Regions from separate parts of the Microbulbifer sp. ABM4_008 genome, predicted to be linked through region 1. Evidence: predicted binding sites of a transcription regulator. Region 1 holds the regulator's gene; the other holds the start of a gene.
What was found. Region 1 encodes sigma-54, which starts transcription at its own class of promoters, with help from an activator protein. Its sites were predicted from a motif close to TGGCACANNNNTTGCNNT; they were not measured.
Positions count from the first base shown of each region.

Region 2: a site for sigma-54 is predicted at 3,608-3,625, ahead of ACYX4J_RS20920 (RtcB family protein). Genes of this name have one in related genera too.

Region 1 covers NZ_CM149970.1:954,841-961,415, reverse strand. The annotation lists gene ACYX4J_RS04195 (KdsC family phosphatase) at 26-562, shown strand; gene lptC (LPS export ABC transporter periplasmic protein LptC) at 562-1,128, shown strand; gene lptA (lipopolysaccharide transport periplasmic protein LptA) at 1,115-1,672, shown strand; gene lptB (LPS export ABC transporter ATP-binding protein) at 1,765-2,490, shown strand; gene ACYX4J_RS04175 (RNA polymerase factor sigma-54) at 2,685-4,151, shown strand; gene hpf (ribosome hibernation-promoting factor, HPF/YfiA family) at 4,349-4,639, shown strand; gene ptsN (PTS IIA-like nitrogen regulatory protein PtsN) at 4,643-5,104, shown strand; gene rapZ (RNase adapter RapZ) at 5,210-6,070, shown strand; gene ACYX4J_RS04155 (HPr family phosphocarrier protein) at 6,090-6,359, shown strand; gene mgtE (magnesium transporter) at 6,459-6,575, shown strand, end outside.
Region 2 covers NZ_CM149970.1:4,812,657-4,819,231, forward strand. The annotation lists gene rtcA (RNA 3'-terminal phosphate cyclase) at 1-484, opposite strand, end outside; gene ACYX4J_RS20910 (slipin family protein) at 531-1,691, opposite strand; tRNA gene ACYX4J_RS20915 (tRNA-Ser) at 2,061-2,132, opposite strand; gene ACYX4J_RS20920 (RtcB family protein) at 2,322-3,551, opposite strand; gene rtcR (RNA repair transcriptional activator RtcR) at 3,771-5,369, shown strand; gene ACYX4J_RS20930 (C13 family peptidase) at 5,430-6,575, shown strand, end outside.

The sequences.
Region 1 (6,575 bases):
TAAGTTTATAGGAATAACCCTAGTGATCCATGAGCAATTATTAAACGACTCCCTTAGAAAGGTACGCTGGCTTATATTAGACGTCGATGGCGTCCTTACAGACGGCAGACTTTATTTTGACAACAGTGGCAACGAACTCAAAACGTTTAATACCCTAGACGGTCACGGCATTAAGATACTACAAAATTCCGGAGTTCGTGTAGCAATCATAACTGGTCGACGCAGTAACGTGGTAGAACGCCGCGCACACGACTTGGGAATCAATAAATTAATCCAGGGCCGGGAAGATAAGTTTGCCGCCCTACAGGAACTGCTCTCCGAAGAGTCCTGCCGCCTGGAAGATATCGCGTATGTAGGTGACGATTACCCCGATCTATTGGTTATGACCAAAATTGGATGCCCTATTGCCCCACCCAATGCTGCTCCACCTGTGCGAGAACGGGCTTTATGGGTCACTGAAGCTCGTGGTGGTGAGGGGGCTGTGCGTGAAGTCTGCGATCGCATTATGATTGCGCAAGGAACCTTTGACGCGGCACTCGCCCCGTATATTGGAGAAATGTAATGCGCTCCTGGTTGCCTCTCATATTGGTCATCCTGCTCATCAGTGCGGGGCTCTGGTTTTCCGAGAGTCCACCTGAACAACTTCTGAGCAAAAGGCCCACCCCGCAGCAGCAAAATCGTGCTGCTGATCTTATTATAAAAGGGGCCGAAACCCGCCACTTTGACCAGACAGGCAATCTTGCTTATCGCGTAGACGCAGAACAAATTACCTATTTTCAATTTAAAAGGCGAGACCGTGCCAACCTGGAAGAACCGCGCATGCTGTTCTATGAGAACGACCAACCTAAGTGGGCAGCTCGCTCCAGGCGCGGAATCGCCTTTAATCGTGGTGAACGCATTGAGCTCGACAGCAAGGTTCAGGTTGATGAACTCCCCACCCCGGATGGCATCCAACTAAGAACGTCACGGCTTACAATCTTCCCTGACAGGGAATTCGCCGAAACCGACAAAGTTGTTACTATTAGCTCCGGCCCCAACCAAACTGAAGGAACGGGCATGCGTGCTTACCTGAAAGAAAACCGGATGGAAATCCTATCCGATGTGAAGAGTAGCTATGACACCCAATAACCGCCACCTCCCAATCTTGAAGGCACTCGCTGCAATTACATTGGCAGCCCTTGCTGCTACAGCACAAGCACTACCCGATGACCGGGCCCAGAAAATATCTGTAGGCTCGGACTCCATGTCAGCCGACCGCGCAAACAACCTGGTGGTTTATACCAACAATGTAGTCATCACCCAGGGCTCTCTGAAAATCAAGGCAGACCGGGTGGAAGTCTACTTTACCGCAAGCGATGAAATCAGCCGGGTTATCGCTGTGGGTCGCCCAGCGCACTTCCAGCAACGGATCTTGGATAGTCAAGAGCCTGTAAAGGCTCATGCTGAACGAATAGAATACGCAATCAGCTCTGAAGAGCTACAGCTCACCGGGCAAGCTTATATCGATCGCGATGGCAACACCCTAACTGCGGAGAAAATCGACTACGATCTCGCAACTGAGCAAATGAGCGCTCGCAGCCAGCCTGGCCAAGGCAGAGTTGAGATGATCTGGAAACCTGAGAGCACAGAAGCCAGCGAGCCTGCTGAAGCTAATACCGACACAGACCAGTAGTTCACCCAAGTTTCAATGCCTGTAAAACAGCGCTATTTACAATGATGTAATCCGCTGCCCCTCTCGGCCGCGGTTAGATTTCAGGACTCATTATGCCAACGCTACAAGCGTTACACCTCGCCAAACAATATAAGAAAAGAAAAGTTGTCCAAGATGTCTCTGTCAGCGTCTCAAGTGGACAGGTCGTTGGCTTACTTGGCCCCAACGGAGCTGGGAAAACCACCTGCTTCTATATGATCGCTGGGCTGGTGCAGGCCGATGCCGGGCAAGTCCTGATCGACAACGAAGATATTACTCGCCTGTCAATGCACGGGCGCGCCCGCAAAGGAATCGGCTACCTGCCCCAAGAGGCCTCTGTTTTTCGACGACTGTCAGTGCGTGACAATATTCTCGCAATCCTCGAAACCCGAAAAGGGCTCAATCGTACAGAGCGCGAAGAACAGGCCCAGGAGTTGCTCGAAGAGTTCAACATTACACACATTGAAAACAGCCTAGGAATGGCTCTATCCGGCGGAGAGCGACGCAGGGTAGAGATTGCACGAGCCCTGGCTACAGACCCAAGCTTTGTCTTGCTCGATGAACCTTTTGCTGGTGTAGACCCTATTTCAGTGAACGATATCAAACACATTATTCGCCACTTGCGGGACAGGGATATTGGCGTCTTGATCACAGACCACAACGTGAGAGAAACCTTGGATATCTGTGAAACCGCTTATATCGTTAGCGAGGGACATATTATTGCCTCAGGCACGCCCGATGATGTCCTCGCTAACCAGCAAGTGCGCGAAGTCTATTTGGGACACGAGTTCACCATTTAATGGCAAATGATGACAGGCGTAACTAAATAGGTAAAATTTCGAAAAACATATCACACTTCAGATAGAAATCGACCTCCTGGCAGGCAATAGTCGGCATGCTTATTGCTTGTAATAGTTTGAGGGCCAAGGTAGTCTGCGCCATCTCGGGTTAATTTTGACGAACCCTTTGTCGCACTGGCCTGCAACTTTAAATTATGAAGCAGTCTCTCCAGCTCAAACTCGGCGCACAGCTAACTATGACCCCCCAGTTGCAGCAGGCAATACGCCTCCTGCAGCTCTCCACACTAGATTTACAGCAAGAAGTCCAGGCAGCCCTCGACAGCAACCCGATGCTGGAAGCTGAGGGTGAAGATCTGGCTCAACAAGCAACAGCCAATACCGAGAGCAACGCACAACAAGAGCCTCCAGCCGCTGTAGGGGAGGATTTAAACCACGCAGCCGCTGAGGAAAAAGAGCTTGGTGATTCCGACTGGAACCAGGATATTCCAACAGAGCTGCCCGTTGATTCTCACTGGGACGACATTTACAGCAGCTACAGTGGTCCCGCCGAGGGCGACGACCCCAATTTTGAGCGCAACTCTTCCACCGACACACTTCAAGACCACTTGCGCTGGCAATTAAACCTGACAGCACTTTCCAGTCACGATAAATGGATCGGCGAGCACCTTATTGACGCCATCGACCCAAACGGTCTCCTCAATACCACCGTTGATGACGTGGCCAACTCCCTTCAGCTCGAAGAAGATGAGGTAGTTGCAGTCCTTAAAGCTGTACAACAATTCGAACCCGCTGGCTGCGGGGCCAGAAGCCTCCAAGAGTGCCTTCAACTCCAGCTCAAGCAGCTACCAGCGGAAACTCTGTGGCTAAACGAAGCGCAGACCATCATTGAGCGCCACTTGGAATTACTTGGAAAAAGGGATTTCAGGCAACTCACCCGACGCACACGTCTCAACGAAGCCCAGCTCGGCGAAGTAATCCGCCTTATCCAGACACTTACCCCCAATCCAGGTGAGGAGTTCAGCAGGGAACAGCCCGCTTATGTCATTCCCGATATTATTGTGTCCCGCAAGGATCACCGCTGGCTGGTCGAACTCAATCCAGAAATCACTCCAAAGATCCGGATTAATGGCCACTACGCCTCCTTGGTAAAACGGGCGGATAACTCCCGGGAAAACAATTTCATGCGGGATCACTTGCAGGAGGCCCGCTGGTTCTTGAAGAGCCTGCAGAGCCGCCACGACACTCTGCTAAAGGTCGCCACGTCCATTGTGGATAAGCAGCAAGGCTTTTTTGAGGAAGGCCCAGAGGCAATGCGACCAATGGTTCTGGCAGATATTGCTGAAACCATTGGCATGCATGAATCCACCATATCCCGAGTGACCACCCAAAAATATATGCTGACTCCGCGGGGAGTTTTCGAACTCAAATATTTCTTCTCAAGCCACGTCAGTACAGATTCCGGTGAGGATGCGTCATCCACCGCCATTCGAGCCCTGATTCGCAAGCTGATTGACACAGAAGTACCTCGAAAGCCGCTATCAGATAACAAGATCACTCAGGAGCTGGACAAGCAAGGCATCAAGGTTGCGCGCCGAACGGTAGCGAAATACCGCGAATCTATGGGTATCCCCTCCTCAAGTGAGAGAAAGAGGCTCATTTAAGTCACAACCCAAACACAGCCAATTAATCTGACCCCTAACCCACCTCCAGTCATACGCTACTGGCGCCTTCCGCCCCCAACCTGCAACCAAAATCCAAAATTTGAGTGTATCCTTCCATTCTGGCCCACTTCCTAGTAGGGTTGCGACCCGATAGGGGGTGAGCGCCGGCTTGTGATGCACCTTTCAAGGAGAAATCCATGCAGATCAATATTAGTGGCCACCACGTCGACGTTACCTCACCTATGCGCAGCTACTGCGAAAGCAAAATGGAGAAGCTGTCCAGACATTACGACAACATCACCAACGCGCAAGTAATTTTATCCGTCGAAAAACTGATCCAAAAAGCTGAGGCGACGGTACATATAAACGGTCACGACCTCTGTGCTGGATCCGAAGACAGAGATATGTACGCGGCAATTGATGCGCTCACCGATAAGCTGGACCGCCAACTGAAAAAACACAAAGAGAAGTTGCAGAACCATCGCTGAACTATGACACTGGAAGCATTACTCTCTCCCCGCCTTAGCCTTTGCCATCTGGCGGGGAGCAGCAAAAAAAAGCTACTGCTCAATATTGCCCAGGCCATTGCCGAACAATATCCCCAACACGATTCCGATACAGTTTTTAACCAACTGATCGCCCGTGAGCGCCTTGGTTCCACCGGTATCGGCGATGGTGTTGCCATTCCCCATTGCAGGCTGCCCGGCTGTGATAGCCCCATTGGGGTTCTCTGTACCACCCAGCCCGCCATTGATTTTGACTCTGTCGACCGCCAGCCTGTCGATTTGCTATTTACTCTTCTGGTCCCCGAAGATGCTGAGCAGGAACATCTGGATACGCTAGCCGAAATCGCCGCTCTGTTTTCCAGCAGCCAGGTTAGAGATAAGCTAAGGCAAGCACAAAGTAGTGATGAGCTATATGCCCTCGCTATTGATAGTACTGCAGCCGCCTAGAGGAGGTTTTGTTAGTAACTGAGTCTCAGAGCTGACATTCGCCTCGTTGTTCAGGTAGTGCAACAAGCGAAATAATAAAGACTTGATCAAAGAAAAGGGCTCTCCATGCGCTTGGTGATAATTAGTGGACGCTCCGGCTCCGGAAAAAGTTCTGCACTGCAATTACTGGAAGATGTCGGCTTCAATTGTATCGACAACCTTCCCACCAGCCTGCTCCCGGAGCTGGTTAAGAGGGTCAAGGCACAACCGCCAAAAGAAAACACACCTCTGGCCCTGGGTGTCGATGCCCGCAACCTCTGGCAAGACATTAGACAGGCTCCCAGTGTTATTGAGTCCTTGCGCGAGGCAGGGGTTCAATGTGATGTTATCTATCTCGATGCCCGCGAGCCGGTTTTAGTACAGCGATTCAGTGAGACCAGACGGAAGCACCCTCTCAGCAATGATTGCACCCATTTGCTAGAAGCTCTCAATCAGGAAAAAGAGCTGCTCACCCCTATCTCAACCATCGCAGATATGGTTATTGATACCAGCACCCTGAGTTTGCACCAACTGCGTGAACTGATTAAAAATCGTGTTGTTGGAGAACAATCAAACAGCATGGCGATTCTCTTCCAGTCCTTCGGGTTCAAGTATGGGGTTCCTGTGGATTCAGACTTGATTTTTGACTTGCGCTGTCTACCCAATCCCTACTGGGAACCAGCTCTGAGAGAAAAAACCGGTAAGGATATCGAGGTTGCTGAATTCTTGCGCTCTCACCCAGAGACCGCAAAGATGGAGGCTGATATCACCAACTTTTTGGAAAACTGGCTGCCCTCCTACCAGAAAAGTAATTGCAGCTACACCTGTGTCTCTATCGGCTGCACTGGGGGCCGACATCGATCAGTTTATATGGTTGAACAGCTGGTAAAGAAATTTTCCAAAGAGTTTGATAACGTCCAGATACGCCACAGGGAGCAACAAAAATAGATTTTTGTCGAGCAGCGCAATGCAGAAACACCAACTGACCATCATCAATAAACTCGGCTTGCACGCCCGCGCTGCAAGCAAGTTCGCGCAGACTTCCTCCAAGTTCTGCTCCAATATTAAAGTGCATTGCCAGGGTAAAGCCGTAGATGGAAAAAGTGTGATGGCCCTAATGTTACTAGCTGCAGGCAAAGGCACGGAGCTGGAACTGGAAATAGAGGGGACAGATGAAAGTGCCGCCCTGGAAGCTATCAGCACACTGATCTCCGATCGATTCGGCGAAGCTGAATAGAGGCCAGTATACTATTGCCACGAAAAGCTCACTCTAAACATTAAATCGCTAAGCTTTTACATCGCCTCCCAAATCCACCACTAGCAGTAAGGACTTGTTGTGCCCAGCTCTCCCCAAGCCGAAATCAAATTCCGCGCACAGAATCAGCTGGGTGAGCTGTATGCCGCGCTGGATAGCGGTACGGGACAAGAAGTCCGGCGCATGCTCAAGACCCTG
Region 2 (6,575 bases), 1.3 Mb from region 1:
CGCCTCCGGCTGGATAGAAGCCATGATTATCCAGAGCCAACTCTATACCGGCGCCCATACGAGCCAATAGAGGCAAATAGGCCTGAGCAATAAAATCAAAACTGGGAGCACTTGTATTGTGAGTGCCGCCTTCAAAGCACAGCTGACTGTCCCCATCGGCCAATAACAGCGGTAGCAACACGGTTTGAAACACCAAACTGGTACTACCGGCCGAGCCAATAGGAAAGTGGTATTTACCGGGACGCACTTTTCCCGGTGCAAAAGTTATTTCCGAAGCACCCAATTGTTCGCCGCTGACTTCGGCATGGCTAATCGCTTTAGCTGCTCGCAAGCAGGCTAGGTGCTGACGCAACAAACCGGGTTTTTTACGACCTGCTCGAATATTCTTAATTCGAACCGGTACTCCCAAACAAACAGACAAGGTGAGGGATGTCCGCAAAATCTGTCCGCCGCCCTCCCCCTGGGCGCCGTCTATCTCAATCACTGTTTAATTCCTTAAAATTTACATCTTTTTTTGGTGAGTGGCGTCTTTAAGCCGTAGGGCGCAACTTCACCAACTCGTTCATCACCCCATCGAGACCGCCATATACGGAAATCTTATCGATGCGGGTGCTGACCCGCTCCAAAGCTTCCAGTTCTTTCAAGCGCAACAGTACCGGGTTGTTATCCATCAGCTTGGCGGTATTGTGCAGAGATCGCATAGCTTGGGTTTCTTCCCGGCGCTTAATCAGGTTTGCCTCAGATTCCTTCTGCGCTTCTACAACCTGATTGAGGATCATCTTCATATCGCCGGGCAAAATAATATCCTTGACCCCGACACTGGTAAGCTCGATACCATATTTCGCCAGCTTGTCGCGGATGCCGGTCGCAATCACAATATTCAACCTGTCCTTATCAGCCAGAAGGCTATCCAGGGTTTGAGTACCCACGGCCTCGCGCAAGTGCAGCTGCAATTCGCGATAAATAAAGCCTGTACTATCGCTGAGCTTTAGCGCTACTTTTTTTGCATCGGCAATTTTGTAAGCACCAGTCAAGTTGATACGCAGGCTGACCCTATCCTTGGTCAGAATTTCCTGACCACTGACTTCGATGGTTTTCAACCGCAAGTCCAGTACCTTAACCTCGATAGAGCGGTTGTATTTCCAGTAGCCATAACAGCCGGGCTGTAACACCTTTTCCAACTTACCGTTGACCATTAACAGGCCCACGTGCTCATCGGGAATTTCGTTGTAGCTTACCGCCTGAAGGGCGGTGCGCATTTGACCAGCACGTACACCTCGCCCCAGTAAGCCCAGGACTTTTTTATCGATGGCGTATTCCTCAGAGATATCCACGATTTCCACCCGCACGGATTCACCGCCCTTCCACACAGCGCGAAAAGTACCCGGTGGCAAAATATCGATCAAATGATTATCCCGGTAAAACAATCCCACCTGATGGTCTGACAATTCATAGGATTGCAGGTATTCACCAAGGATCTCACCATAGGTGTTTAACAAAAATTTGGCTTTGATTTCACCGAATACCACATCGGTAATATCATAAGTTTCTGCCCGTACATCACCGGACAATAGGGATATACGATGGCTGCCAGGTGGCAGCACCCCTTCAAAACGGTTGCGGCGAAATAGCAACACTCGCTCGCTATCCGCAACATCCACGTTCTTCCATATTTTGAACAGAGATATCATGGTTCTTATCTTTTATTCCATTTTCATACTGCGCTACCCCAATGGGCCGCAAGGGTGGGGCCCGTCCAGCGACAGGTGGTAAACCGTTTGTGCCGAGCGGGGCCCAGCGGCAGAGGAATTACGATTTTCCCCACATGGCTCCCCCTGAGCCTGCAGCCAAAATCCTTGGCCAGGAGACACAACCGTAAATCTTGCCGCTGGATCGCACAGGGCAGACCCACAATTAACGACACGGTTGCCAGAGTGCCTCCGCAGTAAATCGCTAAACCCTATTTACCGTATCGAGAGGCTATCGGACCCCAGGTAGATTTTTAATGGGGAGTCGAACCCCAGGCTCTCGCCTCTTTCCAGGTCGTTTGGATAACGATAGGACTTTGGCAGGAATCGAACCTGCTACAAATCGATAAGTTATCGACTGCTCTACCAAATGAGCTACAAAGTAGGCGTTTGAACTTCTATCCCGTAGGTACACCTGCCGCCATAGGCGGTGGTGCCGGGCCGGGATTCAGAACCGGCTCCGCTGACGGGCTAAAGGCCTCAAACTCGGTTGCGGCAACCCGGCGAATTCGCCCGGCGGCCTGCATACTTTAGCAATTGCCTTAGTTCGGCCGATCCCTGGCCTAAAACGCGTCAGCCTTTGACGCAAACCACTTGCTTGAGGGTGTAGACGATTTCCACCAGGTCTTTCTGTGCTGCCATAACCTTTTCTATAGGTTTGTAGGCCGATGGGGTTTCATCGATCACGCCCTCGTCTTTTCGACATTCCACATCGGCGGTGGCCGCGCGATGCTCTTCCAGGGAGACCAGCTTTTTGGCCTTGGTACGGGACATCACTCGTCCGGCCCCATGGCTACAGCTACAGAAGCTTTCTTCATTACCCAGCCCCCGCACAATAAAAGACTTGGCCCCCATACTACCGGGAATAATGCCCATTTCGCCGGCACGCGCTCTTACAGCGCCTTTCCGGGTCACCAATACATCTTTGCCGTAATGATGCTCGCGGGAAACGTAATTGTGGTGACAATTCACCGCTTCCATCCGTGCCTCAAAATCCATCCCCAGGGCCTGCTTCACCGCGCTAATAGTTCGCACCATCATTACTTCACGATTGATACGGGCAAACTCCTGCGCCCACTCCACCGCCTGCACATAGTCATCAAAGTGCTCTGTACCTTCCGGGAAATAGGCCAGGTCACTGTCCGGTAAGTGGATATGCCAGCGCTCCATATCCCGCTTGGCTTTCTCAATAAAGTAAGTGCCTATTCGATTTCCCACTCCCCGAGAGCCACTATGCAACATCAACCACACGCTACCCTGTTCATCCAGGCACATCTCGATAAAGTGATTGCCTGTACCAAGTGTTCCCAAGTGATTGATATTATTAGTATTCTTTAATACCGGATGCCTCTCTTTGAGCAGTTCAAACTGGGCGGCTAGAGGCGCCCAACCGGCAAGTGCATCGTCCGGTGGATTCTCCCAGGCCCCCTTGTCCCGCCCTCTCCCCCGGTGCCGGCCAGTACGGCCGTGGGGCACGGCGCGTTCGATGGCGCTGCGCACTCCAGCCAGGTTGTCCGGCAGTTGCGCCGCCGTCAGGCTGGTGCGAACCGCCATCATGCCGCAACCAATATCCACCCCTACGGCAGCGGGAATTACTGCCCCCAGAGTTGGGACCACACTTCCAATAGTGGCGCCTTTGCCCAGATGTACATCAGGCATCGCCGCGACCCATTTATGGATGAATGGCATCTGCGAGATATTTTTGAGCTGCGCTTTGGCTTCATCTTCAAAAGGCACACCCAGGGTCCAGGACTTAATCGGTACCCCACCTGCCTGCATTACTTCATATGGCATTGGTTTCATCTTCCACTCCTTTTGAAACCGCGCTTGGTATTCATGTATTTCATTTAGTTATTGATATAGCGAATTGGGTGCCAACTTTTGCAGACAACTGAAAAATACTTGTAACCTATTGTTTTTTAACGATTTATTTTTTATCTCAGGGTTTTTTACTAGATTTCTTGAGACAAGGGATTCATAAATATCTATCTTTTTTGATAGTTAAATCATATTTTAGATAGCATGAAGACAATCGCTATCAGTATTCTCGGTACTAGTAAGGACCGGCGCGGCAAAGGCGACAAGCGCTGGGATAAGTGGCGCCCAAACATTTCCATGTGCCAGCACGATGACTTATTGATCGATAGGCTGGAGCTCCTTTTCGACAACCACTCAAAAAACCTGGCTGACCAGGTCACAGAAGATATTGCGCGGGTGTCTCCAGAGACCGAAGTGGTCCACCACCGGGTGAACTTCAATGACCCTTGGGATTTCGAGAGCGTGTATAGCAATCTGCTGGATTTCGCCCGCGCCTATAGCTTCAAGCCGGATGACGAGCAGTACCTGGTGCATATCACCACCGGTACTCATGTAGCGCAGATCTGCTTGTACCTGTTAACAGAGGCGGGGTATTTCCCCGGACGTCTGCTGCAAACTTCCCCGGCGCGAAAGAACAGTAGCTTGCCGGGCGAATACCAAATCATCGATTTGGACCTGTCCAAATACGACCAGATTGCCTCGCGCTTCCAGAGGGAACACCAGGAGGGCACCACCTATCTGAAGGGGGGAATCGAGACCAACAATCTCGCTTTTAACCAGATGATCGAGCAGCTGGAGCAGGTATCGATTCGCTCCGACGCCCCCATACTAATTACCGGTCCCACAGGGGCAGGTAAATCCCAGCTGGCCCAGCGTGTCTTTGAACTACGCAAGCAGCGGGGCAAGCTGGAGGGTGGCCTGGTAGCCGTTAACTGCGCCACCCTGCGCGGCGAGAATGCCATGTCCGCCCTGTTCGGCCACCGTAAAGGCGCCTATACCGGTGCCACCACCCACCGGCCAGGCTTGCTAATGGAAGCAGATAAGGGCCTGCTGTTTCTCGATGAAATCGGTGAGTTGGGATTGGATGAGCAGGCCATGTTATTGCGTGCGATTGAGCACAAACGCTTTATGCCTTTCGGCTCTGATAAGGAGGTAAGCAGTCACTTCCAGCTGATCGCCGGTACCAACCGGGATCTCGTACAGCTCTGCCAAGAAGGTAAATTTCGCGCGGACCTGCTCGCCCGTATCGATCTGTGGACCTACCGACTGCCCTCTCTACGAGAGCGTATTGAAGACCTGGAACCCAATATAGATTTTGAGCTGGAGGCTTTCTCCAGGAAATCCGGGCATCTTGTCAGCTTTAATAGATCAGCACGGGAAAAGTACCTGAGTTTTGGGCGCTCCCGCGAGGCCAGCTGGTCTGCGAACTTTCGCGACCTTAACGCCAGTATCCTGCGTATGGGTACCCTCGCCGACGGTGGGCGTATCACGACTCAGGTAGTGGAAGAGGAAATCCATAGGTTGCGAATTAAATGGCAAAACCCACTAACAGATTCATCGCTACCCCTTGCCCGTATCGAAACACTGTTGGCGCTAGACCACATCGAGCAGATGGATTACTACGAGCAAATCAAACTAGCTGGGCTAATTCAGGTTTGTGCAGAGTCCAATTCGATGGCAGAGGCCGGACGCAAATTATTTCAAGTGAGCCGCACCTCAAAAAAATCCAACAACGACTCACACCGGGTACGCCAACTTTTAGATAAATACGGTCTTAAATTCGACCAGTTGAATAAAACATAGAGGCCCTCTGGCAGCTTTTTTTGTTAGTCTGATTCCAAAAGCCGGACACTGGATCATGGAATGAGATACACCTATTTAACGCCGTTTATTTTCTTACTCAGCGCCTGTGAGCCAACCCAGTTCGCAGGTGGTACCGCCTTGCCAGATGGCTCTGTTTACAAAGGCGAGATGCTTAACGGTCTGTTTCATGGGCAGGGTCAGCTCGAATGGCCCAATGGCAGCCTTTATCGTGGCGACTTTCGAAAAGGTCGCATGACAGGTGAAGGTGAGTTAACTGGAAGTGATGGCTGTAGCTATGAAGGGGAATTCCTCAACGGAGAGCCCCACGGCAAAGGTCGCTATAGCTGCGATGAAACTGAGTGGGCGGGAGAATTCCATAAAGGGGAGCTGCAAAGCGGTACTTTAAATTGGGATGAAGGTGGGAGTTATCATGGTGAGTTTTTAAACTTTGATCCCCACGGCGAAGGCAAACTCACTGCAGAAGATGGCAGCTTTTATCATGGCAGCTTTGAAAACGGTTTTTTAATACAAGGTAGCTACTCGGATAGCGATGGCTATCGCTATACCGGCAGCTTCGAGTACGGCTCCTATTCCGGCGAAGGTGAACTCACCCAGCCTGACGGCACGATTATCCGTGCCACTTTTCGCTATGGAGAAGCAGAAGGAGAAGGCGTACGAATAAGTACGAATGCTGAAGGAAACACTGTCGAGGAGTCTGCCTATTTCTCCGGGGGTACCTATTACCCCAGCGAAGACGCCTGGCGCGCACAGACGGATATTCCCGGTGCCCAGGCAGAAACCCGCCTCTATAGCGAAAGTGAGCGTTTACATAATGCTATAGAAGCCCTCCCCTCACAGAGACCTGGCGTACGCGATACTTACGCCCTACTGATAGGTGGTGATGGCACCTCTCCGGTATTCGCAAGGGAGCTGGACTGGGTGGCAGAGCGCCTCGACGAAGCCTTTAACATTGACCAACGTATGCTGCGCCTCAGTAACGGCGGTGGATATGGTTTCCCCCTGGCTACCCGCACCAGTATCCAGGAAAGCCTCAATGCTATTGATCAATTAATGGACCCCAAAGAAGATTTACTTCTCATACACCTGGTCAGCCATGGTGCTCGAAATGGAGATTTCAAAATTGCCGAGGGGGAGATTCCCCTAAATGACTTCTCACTGAAAGATGGGCAACGATTGCTGGACAAT